2 linked regions of the Azoarcus sp. CIB genome follow. The protein of the gene in region 1 interacts with the protein of each later gene in a pairwise test. Links are inferred from orthologs where the notes say so. Each region holds a gene or a part of one and is shown on either strand. Other genes may lie near its edges. The genes, in order: tsaE and rlmB.

Region 1 (3,288 bases):
TCCGATTCCGCGACGGCCGCATGCGCGCCCGCCTCGATCACGTCGAGCACCGGAATGTCGCGCGCCAGGCGCCGCACCACGTCGGCCGCCACCGCCGCCATCGTGTTGCATGCAACGATCAGCATCTTGACGTCCTGCTGCAGCAGGAACTCGGTGATCTGCGCAGTGAAGTGTTCGATCGTCGCGACGGACTTGACGCCGTAGGGCACCCGCGCGGTGTCGCCGAAATACACGATGCGTTCGAGCGGCAGGCGCTCCATCAGGGCACGCACGACGGTGAGTCCGCCGATGCCGGAATCGAATACGCCTATGGGTCGGGAGGAGTCCAATGCAGAAACCAGGTCGGGACAAAAACGGATTTTAACGCAAGCTCACCCCTGCCGTAGCCCGTGCCGCTCCATGGCCCAGGCGACATGCTCGCGTACGAGCGCCGACGGGTCGTCCGCCCGCGCCTGCAACGCGGCCAGCACCGCCGGTGTGCCGGGCGCATTACCGAGCGCCACGGCGAGATTGCGCAACCAGCGCTCGAAGCCGATGCGATGGATCGCACTGCCCGCCATCCGCTCGCGGAACTCGCTCTCGCTCCACCCGAACAGCTCTAACAGCTCCGCCTCGTCGAGCCGGTGGCGCGGCGCGAAGTCCGCTTCTGCGCCGAGCTGCGCGAAGCGGTTCCACGGACACACGAGCTGGCAATCGTCGCAACCGTAGATGCGGTTACCGATCAGCGGCCGCAGCTCCTCGGGAATTGCGCCCTTGAGCTCGATCGTCAGGTAGGAAATACAGCGCCGCGCATCGACCCTGTACGGCGCGACGATCGCGCCGGTCGGGCAAGCGTCCAGGCAGGCGCGGCAACTGCCGCAATGCGGCGTCTCGGGCGCGTCGAGCGGCAGCGGCAGGTCGGTGAAGATCTCGCCGAGGAAGAAATACGAGCCGGCGCGGCGGTTCAGCAGCAAGGTGTGCTTGCCACGCCAGCCGAGGCCGGACCGGCTCGCGAGTTCGACCTCGAGCACCGGCGCGGAATCGACGAACACCCGGAAACCGTGCGGCGCCTCGGCAGCGATGCGCTCCGCGAGCTTCTGCAGGCGGTTGCGCATCAGCTTGTGGTAATCGCGGCCCAGCGCGTAGCGCGACACGTAGGCGCGCTGCGGATCGTCCAGCGCCGATTGCGCGTCGGCCGCGCGGGGCCAGTAGTTCATGCGCACGCTCACGACGCGCAGCGTGCCCGGCACCAGTTCCGCCGGACGCGCCCGCATCATGCCGTGCCGCGCCATATAATCCATCTCTCCGTGGAAACCGTCCGCCAGCCAGGCTTCCAGCCCGGGCTCGGCCGACGACAGATCCACACCGGACACGGCCAGATCGGCGAAGCCCAGCTCGCCGGCCCAAACCTTCATCCGCCCGACGAGCGCGCTCAAGGACGCGTCGGGAGCGACATCCGCAGGGACTTCATCATGATTCACGTTCATCACCGGGCAGATGATAGCAGCCCGTTCTCGGCGCACCTCGACGACGAATCCGACACCGCAACCGCGGGCGCGGCCCTTGCCGCAGCCCTGCACGCGGGCCTCGTCATCTACCTGCGCGGCGACCTCGGCGCCGGCAAGACAACGCTGGTTCGAGGGGCGCTACGTGCCCTCGGTCACGACGGAAAGGTGAAAAGTCCCACGTACACCTTGATTGAACCTTATATTGTTTCTAGATTACACTTATATCACTTTGATTTTTATCGCTTCGCAGTCCCAGAAGAATATCTGGAAGCAGGGCTGGACGAGTATTTCGACGGAAACGGGGTATGTCTGGTGGAATGGCCGGACAAGGCGGCGCCATACATTGCCGCACCGGACCTCGAAATCCGCCTCACCGTATCCGGCCCGGGCCGGCGCCTCGAAGCGCTGGCACTGACGGAGGCAGGACGCACATGCATACGCAAACTGGATTCGGAGCTGAACCGGAACCCGACATGACTGCCGCGCCCGGCGTGACGCGACGCGACCTGCTGAAATTCGCCGGCGCGACGCTGGCGCTGCTCGTCAGCCCGGTCGGCATGGCCGCGACCAGCCTCCTCGCGGTGCGCGTATGGCCGGCGGCGGAATACACCCGCGTCACGATCGAAGGGAACTCGCAGCTCAAGTTTACCCACCTGCTCGTCACCGATCCGCACCGCCTCGTCGTCGACCTCGAAGGGGTCGAGTTCGACAGCGTGCTGCAATCGCTGCCGTCCAAGGTGCTCGACTCGGACCCCTACATCAAGCTGATCCGCGCCGGCCGCAACCGGCCCGGCGTCGTGCGCCTGGTCGTGGAACTGAAGAGCGAGATCAACCCGCAGGTGTTCACGCTGGCGCCGGTCGGCAACTACGGTCACCGCCTCGTGGTCGACCTGTACCCCACGACGCCGGTCGACCCGCTGCTCGCCCTGATCGAGAAGTCCTCGCCGATGGATGCCGCCGCGGGCCAGACGGGCGACGCACGGACCTCCGTCGACGCGCCCGCACAGATCGCGCGCCCCGACTCCACCGACCAGGCTTCGCCCCCCCGGCGTTCCACTCGCCCGGCCGCCAACCGCCTCGTCACCATCGTGCTCGACCCCGGTCACGGCGGGGAAGATCCGGGCGCGGTCGGCGCACGCGGCAGCTATGAGAAGAACGTCACGCTGTCGATCGCACGCCGCCTGAAGCAGAAGATCGACGCCGAACCGAACATGCGTGCGGTGCTCACGCGCGACGGCGACTACTTCGTGCCGCTGGGCCAGCGCGTCACACGCGCGCGGCGCGTGCAGTCCGACCTCTTCGTGTCGATCCACGCCGACGCCTTCGTGCGCCCCGATGCGCGCGGCAGTTCGGTCTTCGTCCTGTCCGAAAGCGGCGCATCGAGTTCGGCCGCACGCTGGCTCGCACAGAAGGAAAACGACGCCGACCTCATCGGCGGCGTCAATCTCGCCAAGCAGGACGGCCACCTCGCCCGCACACTGCTCGACCTGTCCCAGACCGCGACGATCAACGACAGCCTCAAGCTGGGCAAGGCCGTACTCAACGAACTGGGCGACATCAACAAGCTGCACAAGGCGCACGTCGAACAGGCCGGCTTTGCCGTGCTGAAAGCCCCGGACATCCCGTCCATCCTTGTGGAAACGGCATTCATCAGCAATCCCGAAGAAGAGCAGCGGCTCAACGACGATGCCTACCAGGACAAGATGGCGAACGCGATCCTGCGCGGGCTGCGGATCTATTTCCGCGACAATCCGCCGATCGGCCGCACCAAGATCGCACAGCTGGACTGATTTGCCCGCCT
Region 2 (3,199 bases), 2.9 Mb from region 1 along the record:
CAGCGTCGAGCTCGCCGGATACGAGCTTGTCGCGCACCGACGCCCAGCTCGCTTCCTTGGTTGGGATGATCTTGATGCCGTACTTCTCGTCGAACTTCTGCACCGCGGCCATCACCACCGACGAGCAGTCGGTCAGCGGAATGAAGCCGACGCGGATCTCTTTCTTCTCCGGCGCATCCGACCCGGCCGCCCACACGCTGCTGCTCGCCCCCAGCCCTGCAGAACCCATCATCGCCGCTCCCGAAAGCGCCATCGTCCGCCGCATGAAGTCGCGCCGCGTGATGCCATTGTCGTCGAATGCACTCATCTTCATCTCCCTGCAGGCCAGAAAAACAAAAACGGCGCTCACCGCCCGCGCAACAAGTACCGCGGGGATGGACGCCGTTGTCCGTAGCTTGCACCAGTCCCTGCTTTGGAACCGGTCAATCCGCTGTCGAACCGCCGTTGATTCGACTCAGGACTCGTTTAGCAGATGCCATGCCAGGCACCGCAAACGACGCCAGACACCCTTATCGGCAAGGGTTTCGGTAGCAACGAGGCATGATGGAACATGCGGCGGGAACGCATGGCGGCCGCACTATTGCAGTGCACAACCAAGGGCTATTGCACCAATCGCGAGCGGACTTCGGCTTGATTCGGGGAATTTCGCCCGTTCGGGCGAGGGGCGACGGACAGGCCGCCGGGACTGTGCACAAGCCCTGCTACAGCAGGTACTTCGCCATGTCGATGAGATCCTGCGCGACGGCCGCCATCGGTTTCGCGCGTTCCATCGCGAGCTTGCGCAGGGCGGCGTAGGCCTCGGCCTCGTCCATCCCGCGCGATTTCATCAGCAGGCCCTTGGCACGGTCGATCAGCTTGCGCTCGGAAAGCTTCTTCGTCGCCGCGGCAAGCTCGCTGCGCAAGGCCTGATGCTCCGCGAAACTGGCCACGGCGACGTCGATCACGGGCTTCAGGCGCCCGGGATCCAGCCCGTCGACCACGTAGGTCGACACGCCCGCCTTCACCGCGGCGCGAATCGTCTCCTCGTCGCCTTCCTGCGCGAAGATGATCACCGGGCGCGGCATTGCCGCGTTCATCACCGCGAGGTTCTCCAGCGTATCGCGCGACGGCGAATCGGTCTCGATCAGGATCACGTCCGGCCGGATCGACTCGATCTGCGCGCTCAAATCCGAAGATGAAGCCAGCACGGCGGCCACCTGGTGACCGGCGAGCGCCAGCCCGGCACAGATTTCGGCCGCCCGGGCACGGGATTCATCGATGACGAGTACGCGCAGCATGGTGAAATCTATGCAAGATTCGCGCCGCCGCGAACCGGAACAAGAATGGTCTAGATTAGCGGACGGCACGAAACGGTCCGTGGGGAACGCCCTGCGGCGCGTCCCCGAAAGGCCGCGTTCAGCCGCCGCGCTGGCGCCGCGCCTCGAACAGGCAGATTCCGCTCGCGACCGACACGTTGATGCTCTCGACGGTACCGAGCATCGGGATCTTCGCCAGTTCGTCGCAGGTCTCGCGCGTCAGTCGGCGCAGCCCCTCGCCTTCGGCGCCCATCACCCACGCGACCGGCCCCTTCTGGTCGATCTCGTACAGCGACTTCTCCGCCTCGCCCGTCGCGCCGACGACCCACACGCCGGCCTCCTGCATCTCGCGCAGCGCGCGCGCGAGGTTGGTCACCGTAATGTAGGGCACCGAATCGGCCGCGCCGCTCGCGACCTTCACCGCGGTCGCGTTGAGCCCCACGGCACGATCCTTCGGCGCCACCACCGCGTGCGCCCCGGCCGCATCCGCCACACGCAGGCAGGCGCCGAGGTTGTGCGGATCCTGCACGCCGTCGAGCACCAGGATCAGTGCATTCTCTTCCAGCACGTCGAGCACGTCGGCGAGCTTGATGTCGCGGCTGCGCGCATCGACGCGCGCGATCACGCCCTGATGCCGGCGCGTGCCGACCATGCCGTCGAGCCGGTCCGCCTCGGCCTGGATGATGCGCACCTTCTGCGCCTCGGCCAGCCGCTGCACGTCCTTCGAGCGCGCGTCGGTGCGGGCGGACGACAGATACAGCTCGAACACCGCCTCCGGGTCGCGGCGCAGCTTGCCCAACACGGAATGGAAGCCATAGATCAGGCGCGACTCCGCGCGCCCTGCTGCGGGCGCCTCGGCATGCTCCGCCTGCTGCGGGCGGGAACGGTTTGTGGGTTTGTTAGCCACGGCGTTTCACCTTCCTCGTAGATGCTGCAGTTTCAGTTTTCGGCTCGGCTGCCTTCTCCGCCTTCGGAGCCTTCTCCGCCTTCGGAGCCTTCTCCGCCTTCGGAGCCTTCTCCGCATTTGGAGCCTTGTCCGCCTTCGGAGCCGTGCTCGTCTTCGTCACCTTGGCGGTCTTGGCAAGTTTGCGGGCCGTCGTTTCCCCGGTTGCCTTTTTCGCGCCGGTGACCTTGACCGGTGCCGCCGGCTCGGCGACCTGGGCGACCTTCTTCGTCGCACCGGCGACCTTCGTCGGCTTCGTCTCGGCTACCTCAGACTTCGCCCTGGCCCTCCCGGCGCCCTTGCCCGGCGCTGCGGGCGCTACTTCGGGGGCCGCTACGACGGCGGTCTTGCGCGTCGTCCGTGACTTCTTCACCGGCACGACGGACACTTCGGGCGCCACAGCGGGCGCGGCCGTCGTCTTCCGGCCGCCTTTGGCCTTCGGCGCTGCCGCGACCGGAGCCGCGGTCGCGACCGCTGCCTTCGGTACAGCCTTCGCTGCAGTGGCCTTGTCCTTCGCCGTTTTCCCGGCCCGTTCGGTCGCGCGCGGCGCGCCTTCGATCAGGCGGAAGTCGATCTTGGTCGTTTCCAGATCGACCCGCACGACCTGCACCCGCACGCGGTCCGACAAGCGGAAACGCGCACCCGTGCGCTCACCGGCGAGCTCATGGCGCGTCTCGTCGAAGTGGAAGTAGTCGCTGCCGAGCTCCGAAATATGGACCAGCCCCTCGATGAAAATGTCGTCGAGGGCGACGAAGAGGCCGAAGGGTACCACCGCCGACACGCTGCCGGTGAATTCGGCGCCGACCTTGTCCTGCATGTAGTAACACTTCAGCCACGCAACCACATCGCGCGTCGCCTCGTCCGCGCGCCGCTCGGTCGCCGAGCAGTGCAGGCCGATCTCGTCCCAGTCGCCGGCCTCGTAGGTACGGCTCTCGAGCGCGGCCTTGATCGAGCGATGCAC

The links.
Region 2: the proteins of tsaE (region 1) and rlmB interact in binary tests that used the Escherichia coli proteins (3 or more experiments, as listed by UniProt). The link is inferred for Azoarcus sp. CIB from one-to-one orthologs.

What each region holds. Positions count from the first base shown.
Region 1 is NZ_CP011072.1:3,701,398-3,704,685, forward strand. The notes cover bases 235-3,207. They hold tsaE (tRNA (adenosine(37)-N6)-threonylcarbamoyltransferase complex ATPase subunit type 1 TsaE), read left to right. Parts: upstream 235-1,451; coding sequence 1,452-1,964; downstream 1,965-3,207. Other genes in these bases: murI (glutamate racemase), read right to left, coding at 235-329; queG (tRNA epoxyqueuosine(34) reductase QueG), read right to left, coding at 372-1,466; AzCIB_RS16495 (N-acetylmuramoyl-L-alanine amidase), read left to right, coding at 1,961-3,207. In the rest of the region: more of murI, read right to left, coding at 1-234; more of AzCIB_RS16495, read left to right, coding at 3,208-3,277. UniProt on the Escherichia coli protein: Required for the formation of a threonylcarbamoyl group on adenosine at position 37 (t(6)A37) in tRNAs that read codons beginning with adenine.
Region 2 is NZ_CP011072.1:819,716-822,914, reverse strand. What follows is about bases 258-3,141. They hold rlmB (23S rRNA (guanosine(2251)-2'-O)-methyltransferase RlmB), read right to left. Parts: upstream 2,119-3,141; coding sequence 1,396-2,118; downstream 258-1,395. Other genes in these bases: rnr (ribonuclease R), read right to left, coding at 2,195-3,141; AzCIB_RS03650 (ANTAR domain-containing response regulator), read right to left, coding at 702-1,277. Outside these bases: AzCIB_RS03655 (CmpA/NrtA family ABC transporter substrate-binding protein), read right to left, coding at 1-232; more of rnr, read right to left, coding at 3,142-3,199. UniProt on the Escherichia coli protein: Specifically methylates the ribose of guanosine 2251 in 23S rRNA.